Regions from separate parts of the Pseudoalteromonas sp. SCSIO 43088 genome, predicted to be linked through region 1. Evidence: predicted binding sites of a transcription regulator. Region 1 holds the regulator's gene; the other holds the start of a gene.

Region 1 (15,803 bases):
TGCCTTGTTTAAATTCAGGCTTAAAAATCGCACGTACCGAGCCATCGCCATCAACCATCACTACCGACGCGCTATGATCAACTGCATACTCTTGCTCATCACTATCGTTAATTGCGTAAATTAAGCCAAGCTCTCTGACAAATGGAAAAAGCTGTTTGTGTGGGCCTGATACTGCAAGAAAATCAGGATTAAAGTAATCAATGTAGGCTTTGCGTTTTTCGGTTGTATCACGTTTTGGATCTACGGCAACAAACCATACCTGCACTTTGTAATCTTGGCTTAACTGCTTTTGTACTGCCGTTAGTTTCGCCAATGTCATTGGACATATATCAGGGCAACTGGTGTAGCCTAAAAAGACCAAATTCCAATGCCCCATAAACTGACTGTTATCAGCGGGCGCACCATGTTGATCGGTTAATAAAAACGGACTAATCAGCTTTGCTTGCTCATAAACCAGTGCTTCGACTTCAGGAGCGGTGTTGTTTTTACCACAACCGGTTACAAACAATACCGCACTGAAACATAAAAAAGCGACGATTCGCGTCATAAAACTAACCATTTATCAATGAATAAGGCGATAAAGAGTAGCATTAAATGCACGATTGAAAAACGAAATAAGTCCATTGCTGTATCATCTTTTGGGGCAATTTTTAGTTTTAACGCTTTATAAATGAATATCGCGTTTAAAACGCTTGCACCTAATAAGTAAATTAGCCCTGACATGCCAATTAAATAAGGCAGCACACATACCAAAGCAAGCAAAATGCTGTAGCCAACAACGCAAGTTTTACAAAATTCGATACCGTGAGTAACAGGCAACATAGGGATTTTTGCCCGCTCATAATCGCTTTTACGTGCAATCGCCAAGGCCCAAAAATGCGGGGGAGTCCAAGTAAATATAATCATCACTAACAGCCAAGGAGCCGCGGCCATATGGCCTGTTTCAGATACCCACCCTAGCAACGGCGGCATAGCACCTGCCAAACCACCAATAACAATATTTTGCGGTGTGGCACGCTTTAAAAATGAGGTGTAAATAAAGGCATAGCCGACAAGCGCAAACAAAGTAAGAATGGCGGTGAGTGTATTCGCCCATACCATAAGCATAACAAAACCTAGTATTCCTATAGTTGCAGCAAAGCTCAAAGCATGTTGTTTACTGAGCCGACCTTTTGCCACAGGACGATGACGTGTACGTGCCATTTTGCTGTCGATTTCACTATCAACAACATGATTGATCACGGCAGCAGCAGCCGACAGCAAGCCAATACCTAGCAAACTTGCAAGCTGCACAAATACCCCTCGCCCAACATCGGGAGCCAATGCCAAACCAACCCAAGCAGTTAGTACAAGCATGGCAACTACTTTAAATTTACTGATAGCTAAGTAATCTTTAAGTAACTCTGAGCTTTGAATAAATAATGATTTTTCTGAGCTTAGTAATAATGCCATCACAGCCTCCTAGGTTCTTATTTTTAAGTGGAAGCATAGTCTTACCATGCTAAGCAGTAACAATGCGGCCATTAGGTTGTGCGCAAGCGCTACACTTAATGGGAAGTGCCAGTGCACAACAGCTAGACCTAAACAGATTTGGCACAACAAAGCGATTAATACAGTGACTGTGCAGTGCTTAATTTTTCGAGAGTAACAGCGTGAATATATGCGCCACATGATCAGCGCTAACACCACACAAGTAACCAGCGCCCAAATACGGTGTAGCAGATGAATAGACATACGCGCCTGCTGCGATAAAACGCCATATTCATAGGTGCTGTGCTCAAGCGGTAGCTGAAACACACTCTTCAAAGAAAACGGTTGTCCGTAGCTACACAGCGGTAAGCCATTACAATGCGGAGCGGCGTAATTTGCTGCAAGCCAGCCACCCAACGCAATTTGCAGTATTAGCACCACCAAGCCCACCAGCGCTAACTGATAATATGGCTTTGCGCCGCTATCACTGCTAGCAACAGGGTCGGTCTTTAAACGTAGATACAATAAAAACAGCAACGACAAGATACTAAAACCGCCGAGCAAATGCCCCATAACAACCAAAGGCTGTAGGTTCATAGTGACAGTCCACATGCCCAATACGGCTTGGAATACCACCAATAATAATAGTGCTAATGGCAGTTTAACCGGCGTATTTGGATATTGGCGTTTTAACCAGGCAAAAACAAACAAGGCTAAAATAAGTAAACCAAGGGCACCGGCAAAATAGCGATGGATCATTTCTTTCCATGCTTTTGCTGCTTCAAACATCATATCAGGGTAGTTTTGTTCAACATGTAACAAAGCAGTTTCATGTTTTGGCACAGTTAAAAATCCATAGCAACCAGGCCAGTCAGGGCAACCAAGCCCAGCATCACTCAGCCGTGTATAGGCACCAAGCCCAACAACTAAGATAGAGAAGAAAACCGTAATTAAGACTAAATATTTATAATTTTTATACATCTTTATCCCCTTAATGAGGTTTAACTTGAACGCGCATAGTTAAGTAGTTTCTTTAAGTCTTTAAGTAAGCCTTTTTGAATCAGTCTGTTTTGTTCTGGCTCAGCCGTGTAGGGGTAATGCAAAACCACTAAGCCCATGTGATCAACCAAGTATAAGTCTCCCGCTTTGAGCGCAGGACTTACTGCTAATTGACGCCAATTTGCCGATACCTGCTGTTGATTTGTCAGTACCGCCACATCCACTTTTTGCTGATTTTTACCTAAAGCGACATATAGGTTATCTAGACTGGCTAATTGGTTTGCACAAACTTCACTGCACTCTTTTGGGTAATTAAGCGCAATTGTCCATTGTTTAGGATCGCCTTGTTGCCAATCAGCTAATTTAACTTCTTCGCTTAAAAGCTCACCATGATTACTCGAACCACTCGGTAACCACTCAAGCTTTAATGCTGCATAAGCAAGTGCCAGCGGCACAAAACAGCATAAAACGAATAAACTAAGCGGGTTTATTTTCATAACCTCTCCTTCTCATCGCAAAATAAGCAATAACAACACACGCTAAGCCGATTAATAACCACTGCACGGCATAGGCGTAATGTTTTTCTGGCCCCATCACGACACTCTGGTAATGCGGGGTTGCAATACCATCTGCTTCATTGCGATAACCAATAAAGTCTTGTAAGGGCTTTGCTAATTGAGCACTAAAAATTGCTAAGTCGATGCCTTGAATACGCTTAGGCCAGCCTTGCTCTGCACCAATCTCATCGGCAAGTGTGAAACCTTGTAAGCTGCCTTGTTTCAATTGCACAGTAGCCGTAAAGCTTGTTGATTCTGGCCACACAACGGTTGGCAACTGGCTACGGTTTGTTGGAGCTTTTAGCCAACCAAAGTTAACGATTAAAGGCACGCTTTCACCTGCAATTGTCATCGCTACTAGTAAGTCATAGCCCACTTGCCCCTGATAAATTTGATTATCAAGCAGCCAGTACTGTTGTTTATTTACCTCGCCAGAGACCTTGACTTGCAAGCCCGTTTTATTCAGCTCTCTAGGTAAACTTTGCAGCTCTTGCCAGCTCAAAACTCCTTGCTCTTTCGAAACGGCTAACTGGCTTAGTTGCTGCTGTTTTTGCTCGCCTCGCTGGTATTGCCAAACGCTTAGTCGCAAACAAATAAGCACTGCAAGTATCACAACGCAAATTGCGATAATTGAGCTAAGCTTTTGTTTACGCCATAAAATTAACTGCATTTGGAATACCTAATATGATTAAAATCATTATTGTTTTGTTATTACTTTATATTCTGTTCAACCTATTTAGAGCGCTGTTTGTGATGATGTCAGCAAAAGAGCACTCGAAACCCATGTCGCATTACTTAGGTCGTCGAGTGCTGTTTTCAGGTATTGTGCTGGTGCTCATCATTGCCGCAATGAAATTGGGCTTTATTCACACCAACCCGTCGCCGCTTCACAAAGCTACAGCACGTACACAAACACAAATAAACACAACCACACCACATCAACAAAGTGCCAATACCAAGCAGCCGCTTGAAAGGCAAAATGCTTTTCACTCGTGAAGTGGCCTTTAAAAATTCTCAGCAGCACCACAAATAAAATAATGGTGCCTAGTGTCACGTGCATACCGTGAAAGCCAGTTAACAAGAAAAAGGTATTCCCATAAACGCCCGCATCTAAGGTCAAACCTAAATCTTGGTAAGCATGCATATACTCGTAAACTTGTAAGCCAAGGAAAATCACACCTAACAGCACGGTTAAAGATAAAAATACCTTTAGGGCGCCGCGCTTATTGTTTTCTATCGCAACATGAGCAAAGTGAATTGTGACCGATGAGGTAAGCAGAATAAGCGTGTTGATCAGAGGCAGACCTTGCCAGCCCATAGCCTGTGTGGTCTCGCCCGCTGGCGTAGTTAATAGCGGCCATACGGCTTCAAAGGTTGGCCAGAGCACTTCATTGGTCATAGCGTTATTACCAGCGCCACCGAGCCAAGGCACCGAAATCATACGTGCATAAAAAAGAGCGCCAAAAAACGCCATAAAGAACATAACCTCAGAGAATATGAACCAGCTCATACCTTGTCTGAAGGAGCGGTCCATTTGTGCTGAGTAAAGCCCTTTATGAGACTCTTCAATAACGTTTCTAAACCAGCTAAAAACCATATAAATTAATATGGCAATGCCTAGATACAAGACATACTGGCCACTACTGCCCTCACCACTTACTTGCATCACAGTTAAACCAGCACCGACAGCAATTAAAAACATCGCGATGGCACCAACTATTGGCCAAGGACTCTCGGCTGGAACATAGTATTTTTCATAATTTTGATTCATTTTGTTTGCTCCCAATTAGCAATTAGCTTGGCGGCTTTTAATCGTTTTTAGCCACAACATGCCCGCTAATATCAAACACGGTATACGACAACGTCAGTTCCTCAACATCGTCGGGTAACTCTGTATCAACATAAAACAACAAGGTAAATTCCATTTCTTCACCGGCTTTCATTGGCTGCTGATCAAAGCAAAAACAGGCTATTTTATGTAAGTACTTTGCCGCTTTACCCGGTGATACTGATGGAATTGCTTGCATGACTTTGTCTTCATTACTGGTGTTCTTTGCTGAAAATTTAACTTCACGCATGGCACCTGGTTGTACCGCCACGCTGTATTGCTCAGACTGCACCTTAAATGGCGCGCCGCTTTGGGCGTGAGTGGTAAAGCTGACATCAACTTGGCGCTGTGTATTTATTGATTCACTCGCGCTCGCTTTTTCTAATGATGGCTTACCATTCAACCCTGTAACGTCGCAAAACACGTCGTAAAGCGGCACCATTGCAAAAGCAAATGCGAACATGAGCAAGCATGTAATCAGCAGTTTTTTTAGCAAAGGTGCATGGTTCATTACTTAATCTCCGGCGGTGTTTCAAAGGTGTGATAAGGCGCTGGAGAATCGACTTCCCACTCTAAACCTTCAGCCCCATCCCATACTTTGGCAGGTGCCTTTTCGCCACCTCGAGCACATTTAAATACCACCAATACAAACAACAGTTGCGATAAGCCAAATGCAAAACCACCAATACTGATAATGGCGTTAAAGTCAGCGAATTGCAGAGCATAGTCAGGAATACGACGCGGCATACCAGCAAGGCCAACAAAGTGCATAGGGAAGAACAACACGTTGACACTGATTAGCGATAACCAAAAATGCCATTTCGCCAGCGTTTCGTTGTACATGTTGCCAGTCCATTTCGGTAGCCAATAATAGGCTCCCGCCATAATTGAGAACACAGCCCCCGTCACAAGCACATAATGGAAGTGAGCCACCACAAAATAGGTATCGTGATACTGAAAATCTGCTGGTGTAATCGCAAGCATCAAGCCAGAGAAACCACCTAAGGTGAATAACACAATAAAGGCGATTGCAAACATCATCGGAATTTCGAAGCTAATCGAACCTCGCCACATGGTGGCCACCCAGTTAAACACTTTAACGCCCGTTGGTACCGAGATAAGCATGGTGGCGTACATGAAAAACAACTCGCCTGCCACAGGCATCCCTGTGGTAAACATATGATGTGCCCAAACGATAAAACTTAGCAGCGCAATCGATGAAGTTGCATACACCATAGACGCATAGCCAAATAGCTTTTTGCGCGAGAAGGTCGGTACGATAGTCGATATAATGCCAAAGGCCGGCAAAATCATGATGTACACTTCGGGGTGACCGAAGAACCAGAAAATGTGCTGGAACATCACAGGGTCGCCCCCACCGGCTGCATCAAAAAAGCTGGTTGCAAAGTATTTATCGGTCAACACCATAGTGACCGCCCCTGCTAGAACTGGCATAACAGCAATTAACAAGAATGCAGTGATTAACCATGTCCAAACAAATAGCGGCAGCTTCATCCACGTCATACCTGGCGCTCTTAGGTTGACGATAGTCACGATAACGTTAATCGCACCCATAATTGAGCTGATACCCATGATATGTACGGCAAACACAAAAAGTGCAGTGTTATCGTTGCTGTAAGTTGTTGATAGTGGTGCGTAGAAAGTCCAACCAAACGCAGGACCACCACCAGGCATAAGTAACGAAGCCAATAGGATTAAAAATGCAAATGGCAAAATCCAAAAGCTCCAGTTATTCATACGTGGTAAGGCCATATCTGGTGCGCCTATCATCATAGGTACCATCCAGTTTGCAAGCCCAGTAAATGCAGGCATAACAGCACCAAACACCATGATCAAACCATGTACGGTAGTCATTTGGTTAAAAAAGTGCGGATCAACTAACTGTAATCCAGGCTGAAACAGTTCAGCGCGGATCACCATTGCCATCGCTCCACCAATTAAAAACATGGTGAGTGAAAAAATCAGGTATAAACTACCAATGTCTTTATGATTGGTAGTGTAAAGCCAACGCTTAAAACCTTTAGCTGGATGATGATGGTCGTGATGCGCATGCCCTGTTGCTTGCTCGTTAATAACATTACTCATTAGTTCGCCTCCGCTGCTGCATCAATCGCGGCTTGAATTTGACTCGGTTGGATAACATCGCCGGTATCATTACCCCACGCGTTTCGCTTATAAGTAATAACCGCAGCAAGTTGCTTAATTGAAAGCTGTTTATCGAACGCTTGCATTGCTGTGCCAGGCTTACCGTGTAATACGATATCTATGTGATCTTTTACATCACCTAATACAATCGGGCTGCCTTTAAGTGCTGGAAAAACGCCTGGTAAGCCCATACCGGTAGGTTGGTGACATGCAGCACAGCTTGCCATATACACTTGTTCACCTAAGACCATAAGCTCTTCTTTCGGTAATGTTTGATCAAGCAAAGCAGCATCTGCTGCGGCCGCATTGGCTTTTTCTTGCTTGGCATCTGCAAGCCAATTAGCAAATTCATCTTCAGGTAAGGCTTTCACCACAACAGGCATAAAGCCATGATCTTTACCGCATAACTCAGCACATTGACCACGGTATACTCCTGGCTCGTTAATACGTGTCCACGCTTCATTGATAAACCCAGGATTTGCATCCTTTTTAACCGCAAAATCAGGCACCCACCATGAATGAATTACATCGTCTGAGGTCATTAAAAAGCGAACTTTTTTATTGATAGGAAGTACTAGCGGTTTATCTACTTCAAGCAAATAATGCTCAGTTTTCTCTGCTTGGTTGTCTATTTGGTCTTTAGGTGTAGATAGAATCGAGTAATAAGCAATGTCTTCGCCCATGTACTCGTAATGCCACTTCCATTGTGAGCCAGTCACTTTAATGGTGATATCGGCTTTAGAGGCATCTTCCATGGCAATTAAGGTTTTTGTGGCAGGCACAGCCATGGCGATTAAGATGACAAATGGAATGGCAGTCCAAAGTATTTCAACTTTTGTACTTTCATGAAATTGGGCAGGCTTGGCCCCTTTGGATTTACGGTGGTGTATTAAAGCCCAAAACATCACCGCAAATACGATGATGCCGATTACACAGCAGATAATAAATATCGTCATGTGTAACTCATAAACATTATTACTTATATCGGTCACCCCTTTACGCATATTGTATTGGCTATTTGCCAATGCAAGCTCAGGAAGTGCAAACAATATAAGCCACAAGGCGTAACGCAGTTTACCCATGTGACGGCTCCTTTAGATGCTATTGCAAGACGCAAAGCGAAAAGGCGATACAACAAGGTGCCCATTCGTTTTTCTTATTGTTCAGAGCGACTACGTATCATTTTGACCCACTTATGATACCGACCCCATGACTAACACCTCGCACATTTTTGTGTCTTTTTATTAATTAGGTGTTAATACAGTGTATTAACCAATTAGTTAAAAAATGACCAATAAGCAAGTTTTAATGATAATAAATGTTTATTTTGGTGCAGAAATAACAACTATAATCAGCGCTTTATTTAATGTTTAGGAGTAAGAACGAAATATAAAAAGAGAGGAAAACTGCGCTATATAAGGCTTTAAATGAAGAGTAAGGATTCACAAATCCTAATTAAGTAGTAAAATTTCAGTGGCGCACCAAATTGAGTCAATTTAATGCACCAAATTGGGAACGTTTACATCCAGTCAGCGTTACGAATAACACCTACCGCTAACCCCTCGATGTTGAACGACTCATGCTCAAGGTCAACCTCAATAGGCGAAAACTCTTCGTTCTCAGCGTGTAAAAGTACTTTGCGACCCGCTTTTTCTAGACGCTTAACTGTTACATCTTCATCGACTCGAGCTACAACTACTTGCCCGTTTTCAGCAACTTGTGTTCTATGTACTGCAAGCAAATCGCCATCCATAATACCAATGTCTTTCATACTCATACCATTTACACGCAGTAAGAAATCGGCAGCAGGTTTAAATAATGAAGGATCAACTTGGCAGTGACTTTCAACATGCTCTTGCGCCAAAATAGGTTCACCGGCTGCAACACGGCCAATTAAAGGTAAGCCTAGTTGCTCTGGCTCATCTTCTTCAATTAACTGAATACCGCGACTCGCCCCAGGCTTCATTTTGATCATGCCTTTTTTTGCCAGTGCTTTTAGGTGTTCTTCAGCAGCGTTGGCACTTTTAAAACCCAATGTTTGAGCTATTTCAGCACGCGTAGGTGGCATGCCTGTATCTTTAATAAAGACTTTAATTAGTTCTAAAATTTGCGATTGGCGTTTAGTTAATGGGCGCATACAACTGGTTTTCCATACAGTACATTTAACTGTGAGTATATACAGTTATTTGAAAATCGCAAATTTAAATTAACCCCATCATATTGCTACAAAACTAACATTGAACCACACCGAAAGATGCCATAAGGTATTAGCTTTAATTAGCAGGCTAAGGAAACACAATGAGTATTTGGCACCAACCAATCACGTTAGAGCTTTGCAAAGAGCTGGAACAAGGGATTACCGGTCAAGGCACTTTAATGAAAACTATGGGCATTGAGGTAACTGAAATTGGCGATGATTATTTAATGGCAACCATGCCTGCTATTCCTGAGCATCATAACCCTATGGGCATGGTCCATGGCGGAGCAAACGTTGTATTAGCAGAGACAGTGGCAAGCTATGCAGCCAATTTCGTGGTTGATTTCAATAAGTTTTATGCTGTTGGCCAAGAGATTAATGCCAACCACATGAAAGCGTCACGCAAAGGAACGTTAACAGCAACTGCGAGACCGCTGCATTTAGGTAAGCGAACTTCTGTTTGGGATATAAAAATTACCAATGCCGCAGGAGAGCTTTGCTGCGTATCAAGAATGACCGCAGCTGTTGTAGAGCGATAAATTCTGGCTATTTTTCAACAGGATAAATAGTAATTTCAATCCCTGCGCCAATTGCAGAGATACGTAACAAGGTATCGGCATGCAGGGGTTGGTTAAAGCATTTAGGCGAATTACCTGATTCAAAGCCTATATCAAATGTACGCTTTGAGCACGATAACCACTGTTTTAATGCATTGCGCGAGCAAGACTCAATAAGCTCGCAAAGCTGGTTAATTGCTTTATCTGGAGAGCTGATATCTGCGGTTGCTTCAATACGTGCTAGTTGGCGGTATTCATCTTGGTCATAATGTAAAACCATGGCGTTTTTCTTCAAATCAGCAACAAGCGCACTTATATCGTGCTTTGACTCAAGCTCCAGATCTACATTTAAAAATTGAATTTCCGACATACTCTCGTTTTTACCCTCTATTGATATCGACTGAAACTTTAACTCAGTTTTGTATATATACCAAATCTAGAATACAGTTAATGCGACATTATGCCGCATTGGCAATCTAGCTAAACAACCTAAAATAGCGCCCACATAACAATAATAACGGGGTAATAATGAATAAACGCCTGTTTAAGTATGCTCGTAAAGGGCATAAATGGCTTGGCTACTTACTTGCTTTGCAGATCTTTTTTTGGCTCTTAGGTGGGCTGGTAATGAGCTCATTACCACTTGAAAAAGTGCATGGTAAGCATCTGGCTAATCGCAGTTTAAGTAGCCCATTTTTATTGTCGGACTACCCTGCTTCAATTGATAAAATAACAGCGCAATTCGAGCAAATCGAGGGTATTAAATATAGCCATTTTTTAAATACCCCGATTATAGAAGTTACATCCTTTAGCGGTACGTTTATTTTTGATGGCAGAACAGGTGCTAAAATGCCTGCACCGAGTAAAGCGCAAATCATTGAAAATGCGCAAGCTCACCTGCTTATTGACGCAAAAATAACGCAAGCGCAGTTATTAACAAAAGGGCCTAGAGAAGTCGGTCACAAAGCCAATGTTTGGCAAATTAGCTTCGATGATTGGTTAACAACAACCTTATATTTAGATAGCCAAACCGGTAAAGTTATAACTGTGCGCAGCACCCTGTGGCGCATTTTCGACTTTTTCTGGATGCTACACATTATGGATTATGATGAGCGTGAGAACTTTAACAATCCACTACTCATCAGCTTCTCAGCCACCAGCGTACTATTTTGTATTACAGGAGTTCTCTTGTTACTACAAAACGTTCGAATTAAACGTAAAAAGCCAGCTACACGTGTTGGTCAATCAAAATAGGATTGCCATCTGGGTCGGTGATAATAAAACTCGCGTCACCGGCCTTTTGTATTTCTAATCCTTGTTGCTGAAATTGTGCAGCTAATTGCTCAAAGGTTGCAAATTCATCCAAAGCTTCGGCATTTTGATCCCACCCAGGATTAAAGGTCAGCATGGTTTTATCAAACATACCTTGAAACAAACCAATCAAATGTTCACCGTTTTTCATAATTAGCCAATGCTGCTCTATCTCCCCAGCAAACTCTTTGAAACCTAGCTTTTCATAAAACTGCTTTGAAGCACGAATATCTTTTACATTTAGACTTACAGAAAAAGCACCTAATAACATGGTTGTAATTCCTTTAATAAAAACGGCCTAACAACTATAGCTGAGTTGAAAAACTTTTCCTTTTTAGAATAGTCGCTCTAGAATAGCTGTTCCTGTAGTTCACTGATGTGATGGATATGCGTTTATTTCTATACTTAGCCCTTTGTTTTATTTTCACTTTTCCTATATCCGCTAAAGAGTTTTCGAGCTTTTACAGTACCAAAAAGCATTTAATTAAGAATCTACCAAGCAATAGTAAAAGCTTATATTGTGGTTGCGATATCAAGCGCCAAGGTAAAAAACTTGTGCCAGACCCTGATGCGTGTGGCTATATTCCTAGAAACTCTGTCACCCGTTCAGGAAAAGAGAATGCTCGCGCAAAAAGAATAGAGTGGGAGCACATTGTGCCTGCCTGGGAGTTTGGTCATCAATTACAATGCTGGCAGGATGGCGGTCGCAAAAACTGTAAAAAGGTCAGTGAAAAGTTTCGTCAAATGGAAGCTGACATTAATAACCTTGCCCCCGCTATAGGCGAGATCAATGCTGACCGTTCAAACTTTCGCTACGGTATGGTGTCAACATCAAGTGCAAGTTACGGAGCATGTCCCGTAAAAATCGATTTTAAGCAACGCGTATTTGAGCCACCCATTTATGCAAGAAAGCAAATAGCCGATACCTATTTTTATATGCAAAAAACCTATGGCTTAAAAATATCTGATAAACAACGTAAATTATTTGAATCGTGGCAAAAGCTTGAAATAGCTGAAATTAGCAATCGTAAGTCTTTATAACTAGCAGCACATTCGTTTACATTTCAGACGCTATAATTTATTGCTTTCAGATTAAGTAATTGTTAGTTTTTAAACAATTTATATAAGAAAGGAAGCACCATGTTTAAAAATAACAAACTCGCTTTAGCTGTCTTCTTAGCGGCTTCAGGCATTTCTTTATCTGGCTGCGGCGGTGGTGGCTCATCGAGCAATACCGATACCACGAATCCACCACCAACAACTTCTGAACCCACTTGGACGGCTGGTGTCTTTGATCCATCAAGCGAATTTAAAGATCAATGCACTGTACCGCGAACTGGCAATGATCCATATAACGATAATCAACCTTACCCAGATACAGCAGGCTCTGAGTTTACTGAGAAGATGTGGCTACGTTCATGGAGTGACGAAACCTATCTTTGGTACGATGAAATAGAAGACAATGACCCAGCTAACTTCAGCTCTGTCGCCGCTTACTTTGATCAATTAAAAACCTTCGAAAAAACAGATTCTGGTGCTTATAAAGATCAATTCCATTTCAGCAGGCCAACAGAAGAGTATTTTCAAGAGTCGCAATCAGGTGTGGTTTCTGGCTATGGTATCAATTGGGCATTTATCAGTAATGTTCCGCCACGAGAGTTACGTGTAGCCTATTTAGAGAGTGACTCACCAGCTGCAAATGCAGGCTTACAACGCGGTGATACTATTTTAATGGTCGACGACGTCAGCATTGACACTAATACTCAACAAGGCGTAGATATTCTAAATGAAGCGCTATTTGGGCCGACAGCTGGCGACTCGCACAATTTTGTTGTACGCAGTAATGATGGCACCGAAAAATCGTTTACTCTAATCGCAGGTAATATAACCCAAACACCTGTACAAAATGTCGATACTATTACCACAGGAGATGGCACTAAAGTTGGCTACATGCAGTTTAACAGCCATATAAGTATTGCTCAGCCTGAGCTGATAAGTGCTGTGAATAAGTTCAAAACCGACAATATCGACGAGCTTGTGATCGACCTTAGATACAATGGCGGTGGTTTATTAGCGCTTTCTTCGCAACTTGCCTATATGATTGCAGGTCCAGCTAATACGAGTGACTATTTTTACTATCAAGTCATTGAAAATGACAAGCAGCCCGAGAGCGACCCATACCCGTTTATTGATATTGAAGTCGATTATTCTACTTTCGAGGGAACAGGTAACACACTACCTGACTTAAATTTATCGAAAGTCTATGTACTCAGCACTGATAATACATGTTCAGCATCAGAAGCACTTATCAATGGCTTAAAAGGCATAGATACTGAAGTTATTTTAATAGGTGGTAAAACCTGCGGTAAACCATATGGTTTTACCCCAACGCATAACTGTGCAACCACTTACTACACCATTCAGCTAACGGGTGTGAATTACAAAGGCTTTGGCGAATACTCTGACGGCTTAGTACCAACTCCTTCACCGCAATTCGATGCAGATGTAAAAGGCTGTGAACTCGATGACGACTTTAACCACCAGTTAGGTGATAGTGATGAAACACTTCTGAGTGCAGCGCTTTATCATATTGAGAATGATAGTTGCCCAGTGGTAACGCAAAGTGCCACAGCTAAGCAAGCGACAACCTCATCTTATGCTGCTGATGAAGCTGGTATTGCGCTAAAAGCTAATACTACACTTTACAAAAATAATATGGATTTAACCCGTCCGCTACCAGCTAAGGAAGGTGATAATGAATAAAGCACTGTTCTTAACCTGCACCTTACTGGCAAGCATAGCAGGCTGTAAAAGTACTCAAGCAGAGCAACCGCAAGATGCTACGCTTGTTCGGGTAAACCCGGGAGTGATTACTGATATACAGCAGGCTATTCAGTCTGCTAAGGGCGGTGCACTGGTCACCTTAGCCGATGATGTGTTTACTAAAAGCGCAGAGTTACTGATTGACCACGGCACCAACAAAGGGCCTGATGGCCTGCCAATTATGGGTGCCCATTCAATTCCTTCTGAGAAGTTTGTGTTGCAAAAAGCAGGTGAGCAATGCCTGCTTTACTACCCCAAAAAAGAGCTCCGTATTCCACTTCCTAATGTAGAGTGCGAAGTTAACTAACAAAAGGCGCAGCTTAGGCTGCGCCTTTTACATCATAGGCTTTGGTGAGGGCCAAACACCTCATAATGAATGCGTTCACTTGCAACCCCAATACCTAGTAGTTGCTCTTTTATCATTGCCATAAATGCGATTGGGCCACACAGGTAAAAGTCACCTTTGCTTATTGGTAAGCTGTCAGCGACGTGGTTTACATCCATTAAGCCCGCAAAATCGCCCCCCTTGCCATCTTTAAACCAGGTAACACAATGTAATGAAGCGTGCGCTTGCTGTTGCTTAAATAAGTACTCTTTAAAGGCAAACTGCGTTTCACTGTCGCAAGCATGCAGGTAATGAATTGGCTGATTAGGTTGATTACTTAATAGTGTTTCGAGCATCGCCATCATCGGGGTTTGACCAACTCCCGCTGAAATCAATACAACAGGCGAGTCAATTTCGCGAAGCACAAAGTCGCCTGCGGGTGGGTAAATTTCTACCTCATCCCCCTCACTTAAGCTATGTAGGTAGTTAGATACCAAGCCTTCTTTTTTCACGCTAATACGGTAATTACAACTATTACTTTGCTGCGATAAAGAGTATTGCCTCACTTGCGTTAAATCACTGTTTGCAGGCGTTACTTTAATCCCTAAATATTGGCCCGGTAAATACGCCACAACAGGCTTTGCATCGGCAGGCGTTAATGTGAAACTACAAATTTGCGATGACTCCATACGTTTTTCTGTAATAGTGAAAGTACGGGTACCAAACCATCCTCCCGGCGCCTTTTTGGTTTTTTGATATAGCGACATCTCCTCATTAATACATACATCAGCTAATAACGAATAAGCTTCACGCCATGCATACTCAACCTCAGGGGTAAATTGTTCTGGCAATAACTCTTTTAAAGTCGCAATCAAATGCCCACCAACAATAGGATAATGCTCTGGCAAAATATGGTAACTGGTGTGTTTATGATTAATGCGCGCAAGCGCATCTTTTAACACTGCCAAGTTATCAATATTTGCCGCGTAGGCAGCTAAGGCATTAAACAGCGCAAATTGCTGAGAGCCCGATTGCTGATGTGTCATATTAAAAATATTTTTAAGCTCTGGGTTGTAGCTAAACATACGATCATAAAAATACTCAGTCACTTGAGGGCCTGCTTGTGCAAGCAACGGCAAAGTACTTTTAACAATCTGGATCGTTTTTTCAGATAACATAGTTTTTCCTATTGGAGAGATTAACCGCGGCGACCATCAACACGACGATTCACTAAGATGGGCGCACAATGAAATAAAAATAAGCTAAAGCCAGCAACCCACAGCAACGCACTTAACTGCCATGCAAGGTGATGACCTAAATAAACGGGAAGTAACGAACGTACAATGGCAGCTATCACAATGAGTACAAATGCCAAACTAATGTACGCAGGGGCTTGTAATGCGCGCCCAGTGTGACCATGAGAGACACGTACCATCATGGCGATGATCATCACACCTATGGTGCCAACAGTGATCAGATGAAGCGCATCTTTGAATAAGATAATAGAGCTGAAATAACTCAGCGCGATGAGTATTAAACCCACAGATAAAGCCCAATAAGCCACATGTAA
Region 2 (15,803 bases), 1.9 Mb from region 1:
CAAAACCAAACAAAGCCGCTTGATAGCGGTTTTTCTTTGCCCGAATCTCAGCAAAGCAAGCTTGATAATGCAGCGCTGAAGATCAGTGATAAGAAGCGTGCAGCCGCAGAAAAGCTTAAAAAGCTAATAAATTCGCGTAAGGGCCAGTTTAACAGCGGCATTGATCCTGAAGTAATGGTAGCAGTTGCCGAAGTAGGCGCGCTATCTATTGCCGAGGGTGCAATAAAATTTGCGCAATGGGCGCGTGACGTATTAAATACTACTCGTGCTGTAGGAATTAAAGACGAGGACGTTAAGCCATTTTTAAAAGAGGCTTATGGCGCAATGAGCGCAAACCCTGAGCGTTATAATATTGACGACAGCACAGCCGATTCAATGGACTTGCCAAGAAACGTGCGCAAGTTTGACATAGATACCATAGAGAGCGAGAGCAATGTATCAACTACCAGCGAAAACGTGGAACAAGATAGCCGCCGGAGCAGAGATAGAGAACCCGAACATAAAAACGATGATGATGCTCAATCAGACGCAGTTGAACGACCTGCTAGACAAGCAGAGCCAGAGGCTAAACCAGGGGCACGATCCAGCAGTGAGCCTAGCCTATCAACAAATGATGGTGCCGTACTTGGAGCGGAAAGCGTTAACAGCTTACTTGATGGATCAGGGAATGTTAAAGGAACTAAAAATACTGGCAGTGCCGGAAACAATGGACGAGGCAATAGCGACGATGACACTAGAACACAGGCTGAACACGGCCCAGCAACAGCAACTAGCGAAGCTACTAAACGCTTAGGCGCTGATAGCGACACCAAAAAAACAAAACAAAAAAACAGTCATGCCGCAAAATGGGGCGATGAAAAAGACATTATTGCCAGCGTGCCGGTACTTATGCCTGAGCAAGCAGGTGACATTGCACAAATAGAAGCCCGTTTTTTTGGCGCTGATAATCAAGGTTTAGGCTTTCAAAACACTAATGGGACAGGCACCGGCAAAACCTTTGTTGGCCTTGGTGCTGTGAAGCGATTTAGTCAAAATGGCAAGGATAATTCATTAATTGTTGTTCCTAACGACGGCATTGCTCAGCAATGGGTAAAAGCGGCAAAAGACTTTTTTGGGCTGGACGTTTATCTTATTGGTCAAGACGGCAAACCAAAAACTAAGGACGCAGGCAGAGGAATAACTATTGCCACCTATGCAACGCTAGGAAATAACAACGCAATTATCAAAGACCGCAATCAATTTGATCTCATTGTGGCCGATGAATCGCAAAACCTAATGGGCAACCAGCAAGCAAAAGAAACCAACGCACTTAAAAGCCTGCGAGCAATAACAAACCATGAGCGCGGTACGTATGCGAGAGCGCGCGCGATGCTCAGTGATAAAGTTGATGCGCTTAACAAAAAGATAGACGCTAAATATAGCGAGCTACTACCACAAAGAGACAGCGCCGAGGGTGCGAAGAATGAAGCTAAAGAGTTTTATTCAAAAGAGTTAAACGCTTTAGAGTCAGAAATAAGAGCGTTGGGCGATAAATTCAAAAAACAAGGGCAGTTCGATACAAAAGTTTTATTCCTTTCTGCTACGCCATGGCCTTATGCACGAAACCTTGATTACTCAGAAGGCTATTTATTTAATTATACTGATTACGGTGATAAATACGAAGGTGGTTATGATAACGCCTTTCACGGACACAATGCGTTTTACATTCAAAACTTTGGTTATCAATGGCGATACCACAAACTTAATAGGCCAGGCGCGGACGTAGACGAAAGCTTGATGGAGCGCACTTTTAATCAAACCATGAAAGAAAAGGGTGTTGTAGGTGGGCGAACTCTTGAAGTTGAAGCAGATTACAACCGGGTATTTGTAAAGGTTGAAACAGCGGCAGGCGAAAAGCTAGACGATTTAATAGAAAAATGGCGAGATCATGAAGCTACTAAAGAGGGGAGCGAGTTTCCTGACAGGCCTTATTCAGAGCTGGCTGACGAGCTTAACAATGTTTTTGATTACACAGGCAAAGTTAAGCTAACAGAAGCAATCAAGGCAGAAGAAGCGGCTAATCGAGCACTTGATCATATTGCAATGGGCCGAAAGGTTGTACTTTTCCACTCTTACAATGTAGGCGGCTCATTTGATCCAGTAAACCAGGTAAGACAGTCAAAGCCTGAGCTTATGGCGCAGTTTGATGAAGAGTTCCCTGGTATGAGCGATATTAACTTTGGCAACCTGCAACGTCCACTAGACTTGTTTGCTGATAAATTTGGCGACCAAGTAAGATTTTACAATGGCACAGTTTCAGACAAAGAGCGTAAGATCGCCAAAGACTTGTTTAACCAAGACGACAGTGGCGTAAATGTAATTGTTGTTCAACAAGAAGCTGGCGAAGCAGGCATAAGCTTGCATGACGTAACGGGCAAACACCAACGAGTATTAATTAATATCGGCATGCCTGTAAAGCCTACACAATTCATACAAATTGAAGGTAGGACCTATCGAGTTGGCGTAAAAACAGATGCGCAGTTTGAAAACTTAACAACCGGAACAGCTTTTGAGCGCGGTGTTTTTGCAAGCAAAATAGCAGGCAGAGCGAGTACCGCAGAAAACTTGGCTATGGGCGAGTTTGCACGAAGCTTGAAAGAGAATATTAGCGAGGGTTATCTTGATGCGGAATACCTGCCAGCGCAAACTAAAATAGGCCAAGGCGGAAAAATAAAAGACAAACCTAGCGAGATTAACGAATGGGATAAAGCTATTTCGCTTTACTACAGTAACTTAAAGCGAAACCAAGGAACGAAGAGCGCTGAGGGCGATGACTACTTTGCAACGCCAGAGCCGTTAGGTAAAAAAATGGTCGAATGGTTGCAGCCTATGGCCGGTCACAGACTTTTAGAACCAAGCGTAGGGCATGCTGCGATTGGTCGCTGGTTCCCTGGCAACACTAGAAATAGAGCGACAGAAAAAAGCTTTAAGCTAACATCATTAGCGCAAATGAACTTCCCAGGCGATGTAGATAATATTCCTTTTGAAGATCTTAAGGTGATCAACAAGTTTGAGGGCATTGCCATGAATCCGCCTTTCGGCAAAGGCGGCAAGCTTGCTTATGATCATATACGAAAAGCATTAAAACACTTGCCTAATGGTGGTCGTGTTGTCGCGCTTGTGCCAGATGGTCCAATGGCAAACAAGCGATTGAACGCTATGCTAGAAGATGAATCATTACAAAATATCTATCAAGCCGCTGAGATTGATTTGCCAGCCGGTGTATTTGCGCGTGCTGGTACGGGTGTAAAAACAAAGATCATTGTACTAGATAGATTTGACAACCAAGCTGACGCGCCTAGTACGCAGTACGTTAATTTTACAGGATCAAGCGATGTTAATACGCTGTTTGACCGTATAAAAGACTTTGAATTGAGAGCTCGAAAACAGCCTACACCAGTAGAAGTTGACGTTAGCCAGTACATGAATATTGAAAGCCCAGCCAGAAAAGGGCGCAAAGGTGAGGATCAATATAAAATTGAACTGTACGGCTACTTGCCACAAGACGTAAAAGAGATAGTTGATGCTGAAGCTATAAATACATTTGGCGCAATTCCAACTCGTGACGAGCGTGTTTATATAGTCGATCACCCCGAAGCGAGATCTGATCTTGCTCAGTTTATAGGTCGAACAATTGAAGAAGCAATGGAGTCAGGCGTTAAGATTTCGTTCGATACGCCAAAGCCTAAGCCAAAAGTGGACGGCGAATCTAGCAATGATTACTTTGAATACAGCGGCGAGACATACACGACTAAGCGCGGAAAAGAGTTTTTAGTAACTGAAATGAAAGACCGCCAAGCGCGTGATGATTATGCCGCATTAAAAGAGCTAGCCAAAGAATATAACGGTTGGGCCCGTGGTCAAAAATTCATGTTCCCGACTGAGGACGATGTTAAGCAGTTTAATGAGCGTGCAAAGGGTTTGTTGTCTGGTGGTGACAATATTAAGTTCTCAAAATCTAATACAAAAGGCAAAGCAAAAGGCGTAAACGCAGAACAGGCGCAAAAAATAGCTGATGGGTTTATCGAAAGCTTAAACGGCGCAAATGGAATTAAGGTTCGTATATTAGCCACTACTGCCGAAGCAGAGCAAATGTGGCGCATGAGCTTGGACGGCGCAACAGTTAAGGGCGCTTATAGCGAAATATCCAATACTGTTTATGTTATTGCTGAAAATATTGATAGCGTAACAGACTTAAAACAAACACTGGCGCATGAAACTATTGCGCATGGTGGCCTTGATACTGTTATAGGTAAAGAAGCCAAGCAAGAGTTTATTAATCGCATCAAAAAAACCAAAGGCCGTAAAGCGTTCGAGAAATACTGGAAAGACGCAAACACTGATTATTGGGATATGAGCGATGACGTTAAAGCAGAGGAGATTTTTGCACGCTTTGTAGAAAACGAACCAAGCAAAGGCGAGCTTAAATACTGGTGGCAAGCATTAAAACGCTGGATAAAAGCGCAGCTGGATAAAGCTGGCATCATGTACCGTGAAGATGACGAAGTTACTGCAATGCGTGATATGCTCGAAAGTATAGTGAAAGGGTTTAAAGCGCAGAGAGAGCCAAAAATTCAACAGAGAAGTGGCTTAGCTTACAGTCAACCAGGTAAAAAGTTCAGTCGAACCGCCGATGAAGATACCCGCACCGCTAAAGAAAAATTAGGCCTTGTTGAACAGGCTAAAGAATCAGTGGCGGATATCATCAAAGGCAAATTAAATAGCGTTTATGAAACTGCTAAAGACTCTAGTTTTTGGAACAGACTTAACGAAGGTATTTTCGATGGACTGGCGGGCATTAAGCAGGCAGAAGAAAAGGCAGGTATTACCGATATAAATAAACAAGGTTATGTAAGCGCTCGTCTTGCATCCGGCTTGGCTGATGTGCTTCATGGTGTATATAACTATGGCGCACCACAATGGAAAAACGGGATCGTTGCACGCAAAGAAAACACCAAAGGGTTATTAGAAGTGTTTGGCATGCTAGGTGATGATCTTAATAATTGGCTCGCATGGATGGGCGCACACAGAGCTGAAAAGCTAAAAGAAGATGGCCGAGAAAACAACTTAACCGATGCTGATATTGCCGAGTTAAAAGCGCTTGGCAAAGGTAAAGAAAAGCTATTTGAGGAAGTAAGGAAAGAATATAACAAGATAAATTCAGCTATTCTTGATCTGGCTGAGCAGGCAGGATTATTAAACAAGCAGCAGCGTGCAGCATTTGATGAAGAATATTACGTGCCATTTTTCCGCGATATGGGCGAAACAGATCCAGAAATGGATGATATTAAACGGGCCATTATAGAGCCTCACACAAGAAATGGCATAGCCGGACAGTCAGCGCAAATTAAGGCACTGAAAGGCGGCGGAATGTCTACTAAAGACTTGTTAGAGAATATTATCACTAGGCAAAGCACGCTAATTGATGCTTCATTAAAAAACAAAGCGATGCTTGAAGTAGTTAACAATCTCGATGGCACTGACTTTATGAAGTCAGAAAACAGCGAAGATATTGCAGCGCTTAGCCAGCATGACTTAAACAAGCTTGGCAAAGTAAAGGTAATGAACGGTGGTAAGGCGCAGGCTTATGTTGTGAGTGACCCAGCGCTTTTACGCTCTCTAATACAAATAAATAGTAATGGCAGTCAGAATTTATTTAGAAAGCTAGGCAGAAGTGCTAAGCGATTTTTGACCGCCGGTGTAACTTTGTCGCCAGACTTTATATTTAGAAACTTTGTTCGTGATGCGGCTCACGCATGGATGATAAATAAGGATGACTTCAAATTAGGCACTGATAGCTTTAAAGGACTTAAAAAAGCGTTTAAAGAAGATGAAGCCTACCGCGATCTAATATTTAGCGGCGCAGCGTTCCAGGGCGGGTATGTTCACGGCTCAGATCCAGAAGCCGGGGCGCAGCAGATGCGTAGAGCGTTAAGAAGTAAAGGCTTGAGCAATAATCAAGTTGACAGTTACATGAGATCTATTGTTGACAGTGGCGCGTCGCTACTCGAAAAATATAGAAATGTAAGTGACAAATTTGAAAACGCAAACCGATTAAGCACATACGAAGCAGCGTTAAAGGCAGGAAAGAGCAAGCGCCAAGCGGCATTTGAAGCTAAAGATCTTATGGATTACAGCTTGAAAGGGAACTTTGAGACTATCGCGTTCTTTGTTGATATGCTGCCATTCTTTAACGCTCGCTTGCAGGGTATGAGCAAGCTCGTTCGAGCATCAAAAGCTAATGGTGACGACCAACTGTTGCGCATTCTCAGCGCTAACCTTGCAGGCAAAGGCATTAAGTTAGCAGCTTTTAGTCTCGCTTTAGCTGCAATGAATGACGATGACGAGCGTTATCAAGAATTGCCAGATTGGGATAAGGATATGAACTGGCATGTTTTTGCAGGTGAAGATCATTACCGTATTCCTAAGCCGTTTGAGCTTGGCGTGATATTTGGCACCATGCCGGAACGCCTATTTCACTTTGGTACAGGCACACAAAACGAAAAGGACTTAGGGCGCGCAGTTGTTCACGCTATAACGTCAACTATGTCTATGAATCCTATTCCACAATTTATGCTACCTGCTACAGAAGTTGTAATGAACAAGTCTTTCTTCAAATGGGCACCGATTGAAGGAATGGCAGATCAAAACAAACAAGCTGAGGACCGCTACAACGCATACACTAGCGACACAGCAAAAGCTATTGCGCAAGCGTTTGGTGTATCGCCTAAAAAAGTCGAACACTTGATCAAAGGTTATACCGGCACGCTAGGCGCATACGTTTTAGGTGCAAGCGATATTGTCGCCCGTCAAGCGATGGGGATTGAGTCAGCAGAAACACCGGTCAGCCGATACCCTGTTATAAAATCTTTTTATCAAGGTAGCGGGCCAAAGAGCAGCACTAAGTTCGCCAATGAGTTTTACGAAGCGCTTGATACTGCAAACCAGGCATACGGCAGTTACAAGCGAGCGCAAGAACTTGGTGATACATCGCGCATAAAAGAGCTTATTGAAAATGACGGGGAAAAGCTAAGATCGAGAGCTAAGTTGGCTAAGATTCAGCGTGGTATATCTAAATTGAATAAGATGCAAAAGGCAATAAATGACAATAATAACTTGTCATCCAGCCAGAAGCGCGAGCAACTAGACAATATACAGCGCAAGAAGAACGCTATTTTCCATAAGGCATATATCGCTTACAGTCTTGGCGAGTGGTGATAATAAAAAGGCCCTGATAAACAGGGCCTTTGATTGCATGGGCATAGCATCAACATAAGGTAAAAAAACTTACTTTTAAGTAAGAATATTAACTACAAGCAAAATTGCACCGCAAACCAGTCCAATGAATAACAAAAAACCTTCCTGTCTTTCTCTCCACTGCGACGTACCTACCTGCAGAAAAAGCAAGCTACCAGCCATAATAGGCAATCCCAAAAACCAGGTTAAGTTTGTTCCAACAGATAGACCGGTGATCATACCGAGAAGCATCAAGGCAATGTGCATTATTAACTCACTTGTAATAAAGTTTTTTAAAGTTAGCTGAGCGATTGGCTTAAGTCTACGTGTTTTTTATTGCTGTTCGCACTTACTAGCTTTTAGAGCGTGATCTTGATGGGAATTTAGAAAAGAGTTTTACCACAATATTACCACTATTTTACCACAGCGTTTTTAATGGTTATTCTTATTATGTTGTAAGGTGTTGATTTTAAAAGGTTAAAATGGTCGGCATAGCAGGATTTGAACCTGCGACCCCTGACACCCCATGACAGTGCGCTACCAAGCTGCGCTATATGCCGACGTTGCAAGCCATAGTACGGCTTTTTTTATAAAAATCAATATCTCCGCTGTTCGATTGCTTGTTTATTGTTCAGGTAATCTGCATTAAATCAATGGGCTAGAGGTTAATCTAGCCAATCGTTGATCGTTTTGTACATAAAGTCGCGTATTAATGGTTGAGCATCGGCATTAGGGTGCAGGTTATCGTTTTGCATAAGTTCTGGACGGCCTGCAATACTAAGCATGAAAAAGGGCATGAGCTCAGAATCTGTTTCATCGGCAATGGTTTTAAAGCTATCGGTGAAAAGTTTGGTATAACGCGGGCCATAGTTTGGTGGAATTTGTACTTCCATTACGGCGGTTTTCGCCCCAATTTTTTGGCTTTTTGCAATTAAATCACGTAAGTTAGCTTGCAGGCGTTTAATAGGGAAACCTCGTAAACCATCGTTTCCGCCAAGCTCAATGAGTACATGAGTGGGTTCAAATTCGCTTAGTAACGCGCCGAGCCGTCTTAGGGCGCCACCTGTGGTTTCACCGCTAATACTGGCGTTTACTAGGTATACAGATTGGTCTTTTTCATCGTACTTATCTTGTAACAATTTAACCCAGCCTTGCTCTTGTTTAAGTCCGTAAGCGGCGCTTAAACTGTCACCTAGGATTAAAATTGTGTTGTCAGCTGCTGCCGTAAGTGGTTTGATTACTAACAGTAAAACGAATATAAAACGTAGGATTGGATGCATCATATGTCAGCGCTTTCTCAATTAAACATCATTCAAGTTAAAGGACTTTCTAAAACGGTCACCACGGTTGAGGGCGACCTGACCATCCTCAGTGACATCAGCTTTAATGTCAAGTCGGGCGACTCAGTTGCAGTGGTAGGCACCTCAGGTTCGGGAAAGTCTACTTTATTAAGTTTATTGGCGGGCCTTGACCAATCAACGGGCGGCAGTATTCATTTAGACGGAGCCGCATTACACGAATTAGATGAAGAAGCACGCGCAGCACTTCGCGCTGAAAAAGTAGGATTTGTGTTTCAATCTTTCATGCTTGTACAAAGCTTAACAGCTCTTGAAAATGTAATGCTTCCGGCAGAACTTGCAGGAAGCAAAGACGCTAAGCAGCAAGCACTTGAGTTACTTGAAAAGGTAGGCTTAAGCCATCGTGTTGGTCATTACCCATCGCAATTATCTGGCGGTGAGCAGCAACGTGTAGCAATTGCTCGTGCATTTATTGGCACACCGAAAATCTTATTTGCCGATGAACCGTCAGCGAACCTAGATAGCAAAAACGGTAAGTTAATTGAATCTTTATTATTTGAATTAAATAAGGAGCACGGCACAACACTCATTTTAGTAACCCATGATGAGCAGCTTGCACAAAAGTGTCAGCAAATTTTACATATTGAAGCAGGGCAGTTAGTAACTGTAAAAGAAAGCGAAGGAGTGCAAGCGAATGTGGGCTAAATTAGCACTAAAACTGTTTTCACGTGAGTTTAAGCGTGGCGAATTAACAGTGATCAGTGCAGCAATAGCCTTAGCTGTTCTCACTGTTTTAACACTGTCTATGGTTACCGACCGAATTGGCCAAAGTATTGAAGAAAAAAGCAGTGCCTTTATTGCCGCTGATCGCGTTTTAGCAAGTAACCATGCTTTACCTGCTGAGTTTTTAGAAAAAGCCAACCAAGATAACTTACGCACCGCTAAAATAACTTACTTCGACACCATGCTATTTGCCGGTGACGAAATGCAGCTTGGCTCGGTGAAAGCGGTATCAAATACCTATCCGTTAAAAGGTGAGTTAAAAGTAAAAACCAGCCTGACTGACCAACCACAAGTAACTTCTGATATCCCAAGTCGTGGTGAAGTGTGGTTAAGTGAATCTGTGTTTTATGCGCTAAACATTAAAGTGGGCGATAAAGTAGAGCTTGGTGCTGCTACGTTTACGGCTAGTCATGTTGTAGCCGAAGAGCCAGATGCACCGTTTAATGTGTTCTCGAGCAGCCAGCGAATCTTAATTAATGAAGCAGACATTGCTGTTACAGAGGTAATTCAGCCGGGCAGTCGGGTGTTTTACCGCCAACTTTATGCTGGCGACAAAGACAGCTTAGATACCTTTTATGCTTGGTTAAAACCACAGATGAAAGAAAACCAGCGTTGGTATGGCGTTAAAGACCGCCAGTCACCTATTTCTAATAGTTTAAATCGTGCCGAAAGCTATTTATTGCTAGCTGGTTTGCTTGGCATTATTTTAGCTGCTGTTGCTATTGCGGTATCGGCAAAACGGTATTGTGAGCGTCAGTACGACCCAGTTGCTATGATGAAAACGCTTGGCGGTAGCCGCGCTATGATCCGTAAGATCTATTTATTACATTTGAGCCTTGTATGTTCAATGTCGGTGATTGTCGGTTTACTGATTGGTTATGGTTTACAAGCGGTTGCAACGGATTATTTGGCACAAACCATGGGCACAGCACTGCCAAGCGCATCGGCAAAACCTTGGATTATTGCGATCAGCACAGGTGTGATTTGTGCGGTTATGTTTTCAATTAAACCGCTACTCGATTTATTTGATATTCCGCCGCTACGTGTACTTCGCCGTAACTTAGGCGACCGTTTATTAGTAAGTAAAGTGCACCTTACTATGTCGGCGCTTACTGTGTTTTTACTGATGTGGTTATTTAGTAACAACATCAAAATTAGTGCAATTTTGTTCCTTTCGACGGCATTTTTAATTGCGGTGTTATTTGGTTTATCAAAGGTTATTTTTGGTGGTGGCCGCAAACTTGGCTTGAGTCCGGGCAATAGTTGGTCATTGGCGATTGCGTCAATTCAAAAGCGTGCCAATGTGAATGCGGTACAATTAATTAGCTTTGCTTTGGCTATCAAGTTATTACTGTTTTTAATTGTACTTAAGAACGACATGATTTCGGATTGGCAGTCTCAGCTTCCTGAAAATGCCCCTAATTCATTTTTAGTGAACATTACTGAGCAAGAATTAGAGCCTATAACTAGCTTCTTAGCGCAAAACGATATGCCAACGTCTGATTTCTATCCGGTTGTTCGTGGCCGTGTTAACGCCGTAAATGGTGAGTTGGTTGCTCGCGAAGTATCGCAAGAAGACAACGAAAAGAAAGACGAAGAAGCCCGCTCTGGTATTGGTCGTGAGTTAAACCTAACTTGGCGTAAAGACTTACCTAATCAAAATGAGCTTATCGACGGTACATGGTTTAGTGAAGACTCAGTAGCCGAGGCATCGGTAGAAGAGTCGATGCTTGAACGCCTTGATGTACAAATTGGCGATACGCTTACTTTCTTAATTGGTGCGCAGTCGTTTGATGCAAAAATCACCAGTGTACGTAAGGTTAATTGGACCACACTTAAACCTAACTTCTTTATTATTTTAAGCCCTGATGTACTAGCGAGCTTTCCTGCTACTTATATTTCATCAGTGAATGTAAAAGCAGAGAAAAAACGTGAGTTTAATGAGTTGATGCGTCAATACCCAACGGTTAACGTGATAGATGTTGAGAGCTTTATTAAACAAATTCGCTCAACCATAGAGCAAGTATCGTTAGCGATTGGCTTTGTACTAGCGATTGTGGTTGCCTGTGGCGCTTTAGTGCTTATTTCACAAGTGCAAGCAAGTTTGGGTGAGCGTATGCAAGAGATTGTTATTTTGCGAACCTTAGGTGCGAAAGGGCGCTTAATTAAAAATGCCACCTTATATGAGTTTTTACTATTAGGCGTTACCGCTGGCTTAGTCGCAGCGATTGTCAGTGACATCGCTCTGTTAATAGTGCAAAAACAGATGTTCGATTTAGCAGGTAAGTTCCACCCTCATATTTGGGTGATTGGCCCTGCAGTCGGTGGCTTATTTGTGGCATGTTTAGGTTATTTGATGATAGCCTGCACAATGCGAAAAAATACGCAAGGCTTATTACGTTCACTCGCGTAAAAGTCTCTTGAAAGTTGACTATAAAATGCTCGCAATTGCGGGCATTTTTTATGAATTGCAATTGGTTACTGGTAATTTATACAGTGCTCTGGCATTATTAACCGCAGATAATAATGATAATAGACGGTTCAGTTAGTTGGCGATTATTTTAGGGATTGATCCTGGTTCACGATTAACAGGGTACGGCGTGATAGCTCACCAAGGTGCTAAATTCACTTATTTAGGTAGTGGCTGCATTAAATTGGCCGATCACGATTTTCCGGTACGCTTAAAAATGATTTACCAAGGGATCAGTCAATTAGTAGAGCAATTCTTACCAGACAGTTTTGCTATAGAAAAAGTGTTTATGGCACACAACCCAGACTCAGCGCTTAAACTCGGTCAAGCACGTGGTGCTGCTATCGTTGGTGCTTCAATGGCAGAGCTGCCAGTTTATGAATATTCTGCTCGGCAAATTAAGCAGGCTGTTGTAGGTAATGGCGGCGCTGATAAGTCTCAAGTACAGCATATGGTTAAAAACATTTTAAAGCTGCCAGGTACCCCTCAAGCCGATGCCGCAGATGCCTTAGCAATCGCTATTTGCCATGCTCACTCAGAACAAAATTTAATAAAACTTGCGGGCAGTGCGAGCAAAACCGTAAGAGGACGATTAAGGAAGTAATATGATTGGTCGATTAAATGGCTTACTTGTTGAAAAGCAGCCACCAGAAATTCTTATTGAAGTAACTGGTGTAGGCTACGAAGTACAAATGCCCATGACTTGCTTTTATGATTTACCGGCAGTGGGTGAGCAAGCGATTATTTATACCCATTTTGTGGTACGTGAAGATGCCCAGCTATTATTTGGCTTTAACAACAAAACCGAACGCGCTTTATTTAGAGAGCTTTTAAAAGCCAATGGTGTAGGGCCAAAACTTGGTCTTGCTATTTTATCGGGTATGTCAGCGCAGCAATTCGTAAGTTGTGTTAACAATGAAGATGCAACAACACTGGTTAAACTGCCAGGTGTTGGTAAAAAAACGGCTGAGCGTTTAGTGCTCGAAATGAAAGATAGACTCAAAGATTGGGGTAATGACTTATTTACACCATTTAGCGATAATGCCGTCATTGAGCCATCAAGTGATGATACCCTAGTGGCAAATAATGCTGCCGATGATGCAGTATCAGCACTTGTGGCATTAGGCTATAAGCTACCGCAAGCACAAAAAGCGGTTAAAACAGTGAACAAACCAGATATGACGACTGAGATTCTAATTAAAGAAGCTCTAAAATCAATGTTGTGAGTAAACCATGATTGAAGCAGATCGCTTAATAGATGCGAGTGAACAAAGTAACGAAGACAGTGTTGATCGTGCAATACGACCAAAGCTGTTAACCGATTACACAGGCCAGCCGCATGTTAAGCAACAAATGGAGATTTTTATCGAGGCCGCTCGCCATCGTGGCGAAGCGCTGGATCATTTATTAATATTTGGTCCGCCGGGTCTTGGTAAAACCACACTTGCAAACATTGTAGCCAACGAGCTTAACGTTAATATTAAAACAACGTCGGGGCCAGTACTCGAAAAAGCAGGCGATTTAGCTGCGCTTTTAACGAACCTTGAAGAAGGTGACGTACTGTTTATTGACGAAATACACCGTTTGAGCCCGCAAGTCGAAGAGATTTTGTATCCCGCAATGGAAGATTATCAGCTGGATATAATGATAGGTGAGGGCCCCGCAGCGCGCTCAATAAAGCTTGATTTGCCGCCATTTACATTAATTGGTGCAACAACGCGTGCTGGCTCACTCACCTCACCACTTAGAGACCGTTTTGGTATTGTTCAGCGATTAGAGTTTTATTCTGTTGAAGACTTATCAAAAATTGTTGCCCGCTCAGCAAGCTTTTTAGACTTAACCATGTGTGATGAAGGTGCAACCGAAATCGCCAAGCGTTCACGCGGTACACCGCGCATAGCAAACCGTTTATTACGCCGCGTTCGTGATTACACCCAAGTGAAATCAGACGGCAAAGTGAATGCCACAGTTGCAGAGCAAGCCCTCGATATGATTGATGTCGATAAAAGCGGTTTTGACTACATGGATAGAAAATACTTGCTAGCTATTATCGAAAAATTTATGGGCGGCCCAGTTGGCCTTGATAACCTAGCGGCTGCAATTGGCGAAGAAAAAGAAACCATTGAAGATGTGATAGAGCCGTTTTTAATTCAACAAGGCTTTATTCAGCGTACCCCACGCGGACGACTCGTTTCAGACATTGCTTATTTACACTTTGGGCTTACGCCTGAGAAATAACTAAAACCCCGCGGTTAGTTACAAGCTTTAAGCTATAAGTATCAAGCAGCTCGAGAGAGCTGCTTTTTTTATCGAGATAACTTGCTTATATTAAGTAGGTGTATAGGTTTTTACCGCTTACCGCTTACCGCTTACCGCTTACCGCTTACCGCTTACCGCTTACCGCTTACCGCTTACCGCTTACCGCTTACCGCTTACCGCTTACCACTGGGTTGTTGTCTCATTTTAACATCTGTAATTCACATGCTGTTAAGTTATCGGTAGGTATTCTCATTGGCGTTTGTGTAGGCAAAAAAAAGCCCGCATAAGGATGCGGGCAAACAACAAGTTGAAGGAAGTAATCCAGGGAACTACGGTCTACTTGAATAAGGTTTTATCCCGATTTAAGTAAACCTAGAGCAATACGAAACTTCATATTGCTAAAAACGGAGCTTGATGAAAGAAACTTTCATGAGGTTGCTAGCTCGGTATAGGTAAATAATACGCAATGATGGATTTTTCTTCAAACTAGAAAAATTTTATTTTCAAATAAAAAAAACTAATGTGAGCTAAAAGTTGAATTGTTTTCTTTTTGTTCACTTTGTAACTATTTTGTTTTTAACCTTCTGAATAAAAGGGTTTTTATAAATTTTGTGATCTTTATTCAGGATTAGTTTAAGTATTCTGTAGTAGATTTGCAAAAGTGCTTTTGGGTGTTTATGCGTAATTTATGAATAAACGTCGTGTTTTTGGCTGTTTTGGTTGCTTTTAAGAGCTATTCTAGTGACTTATTATTAAGGTGAAAATATGCGTAAATGTGTTGATAAAACCTAATATGGCTAAAAAATAACTAAGCAAATTGCTTTTTACCGTTATTTGCCGCTAATTCACAGCAAGAGCGTTGTCAGTTTATAACTGACTAGATACACTAGATGTAACTTTTGGCCATGATTGTGGTCAATAAATGCAAGTGTAAAAAATATAACAAATTACATAGAAATCTATTTTAGGAGTTTAACGTGGGATCAGGGCTTAACTTTTTAGATCTTATTCTAGAAGCCAGTGTACTTGTCCAGCTAGTAATGTTGGCATTAGTCGGTATGTCGGTAATGTCATGGGCAATTATTTTTCAACGTAAAAAAGCGATTTCTGATGCACTTAATGGCGCTAAGCGTTTTGAGCAAAAGTTTTGGTCAGGTATTGATTTAAGTAAATTATATAACGAAGTATCTGCTCGTCCTGGTGGTGCATCAGGTGTTGAAGCATTATTCGTTGCAGGATTTAAAGAGTTTGCACGTCATAAGAAAAATACATTTCAAAGTGCAGGCATCGTAATGGAAGGCACACATCGTTCAATGCGAGTTGCGCTATCGCGCGAAGTTGAAAAGCTTGAGTCTAGTTTATCGTTTTTAGCAACAGTGGGTTCAATTAGTCCTTACATCGGTCTGTTTGGTACGGTATGGGGTATTATGAACGCATTCATCGCGTTAGGTGAAGTTAAACAAGCAACGCTACAAATGGTAGCGCCAGGTATTGCCGAAGCGCTGATTGCAACTGCAATGGGCTTATTTGCTGCAATCCCTGCTGTAATTGCTTACAACCGTTTTGCCAATAAAGTAGAAAAGCTTGAAGGTAATTACATTAACTTTATGGAAGAATTCGCCAATATTTTACACCGCCAAGCAGCTGCGCAAATAGAGGCTAAAGCGAATGTATCAGCGTAAGAAACGTCGCCCTGTAGGTGAAATAAACGTAGTACC

The links. The regulator LexA, encoded in region 1, represses DNA repair genes until DNA is damaged. The targets are predictions, from matches to a motif close to TACTGTATNNNNATACAGTA.
Region 2: a site for LexA is predicted at 11,836-11,855, ahead of ruvC (crossover junction endodeoxyribonuclease RuvC). Genes of this name have one in related genera too.

The regions. Positions count from the first base shown of each region.
Region 1 covers NZ_CP072675.1:3,612,923-3,628,725, forward strand. The annotation lists gene J8Z28_RS16640 (SCO family protein) at 1-547, opposite strand, end outside; gene cyoE (heme o synthase) at 544-1,452, opposite strand; gene J8Z28_RS16650 (COX15/CtaA family protein) at 1,462-2,451, opposite strand; gene J8Z28_RS16655 (redox-active disulfide-containing membrane protein) at 2,472-2,966, opposite strand; gene J8Z28_RS16660 (SURF1 family protein) at 2,947-3,696, opposite strand; gene J8Z28_RS21930 (DUF2909 domain-containing protein) at 3,711-4,022, shown strand; gene J8Z28_RS16670 (cytochrome c oxidase subunit 3) at 3,922-4,797, opposite strand; gene J8Z28_RS16675 (cytochrome c oxidase assembly protein) at 4,835-5,365, opposite strand; gene ctaD (cytochrome c oxidase subunit I) at 5,365-6,960, opposite strand; gene coxB (cytochrome c oxidase subunit II) at 6,960-8,102, opposite strand; gene lexA (transcriptional repressor LexA) at 8,540-9,157, opposite strand; gene J8Z28_RS16695 (PaaI family thioesterase) at 9,319-9,756, shown strand; gene J8Z28_RS16700 (hypothetical protein) at 9,764-10,144, opposite strand; gene J8Z28_RS16705 (PepSY-associated transmembrane domain-containing protein) at 10,303-11,028, shown strand; gene J8Z28_RS16710 (VOC family protein) at 11,003-11,356, opposite strand; gene J8Z28_RS16715 (endonuclease) at 11,473-12,126, shown strand; gene J8Z28_RS16720 (S41 family peptidase) at 12,226-13,848, shown strand; gene J8Z28_RS16725 (hypothetical protein) at 13,841-14,215, shown strand; gene hmpA (NO-inducible flavohemoprotein) at 14,248-15,411, opposite strand; gene J8Z28_RS16735 (NnrS family protein) at 15,432-15,803, opposite strand, start outside.
Region 2 covers NZ_CP072675.1:1,690,934-1,706,736, forward strand. The annotation lists gene J8Z28_RS07875 (LPD38 domain-containing protein) at 1-7,257, shown strand, start outside; tRNA gene J8Z28_RS07880 (tRNA-Pro) at 7,759-7,835, opposite strand; gene J8Z28_RS07885 (arylesterase) at 7,941-8,558, opposite strand; gene J8Z28_RS07890 (ABC transporter ATP-binding protein) at 8,559-9,278, shown strand; gene J8Z28_RS07895 (ABC transporter permease) at 9,268-11,769, shown strand; gene ruvC (crossover junction endodeoxyribonuclease RuvC) at 11,906-12,430, shown strand; gene ruvA (Holliday junction branch migration protein RuvA) at 12,432-13,052, shown strand; gene ruvB (Holliday junction branch migration DNA helicase RuvB) at 13,060-14,064, shown strand; gene tolQ (protein TolQ) at 15,063-15,767, shown strand; gene tolR (protein TolR) at 15,754-15,803, shown strand, end outside.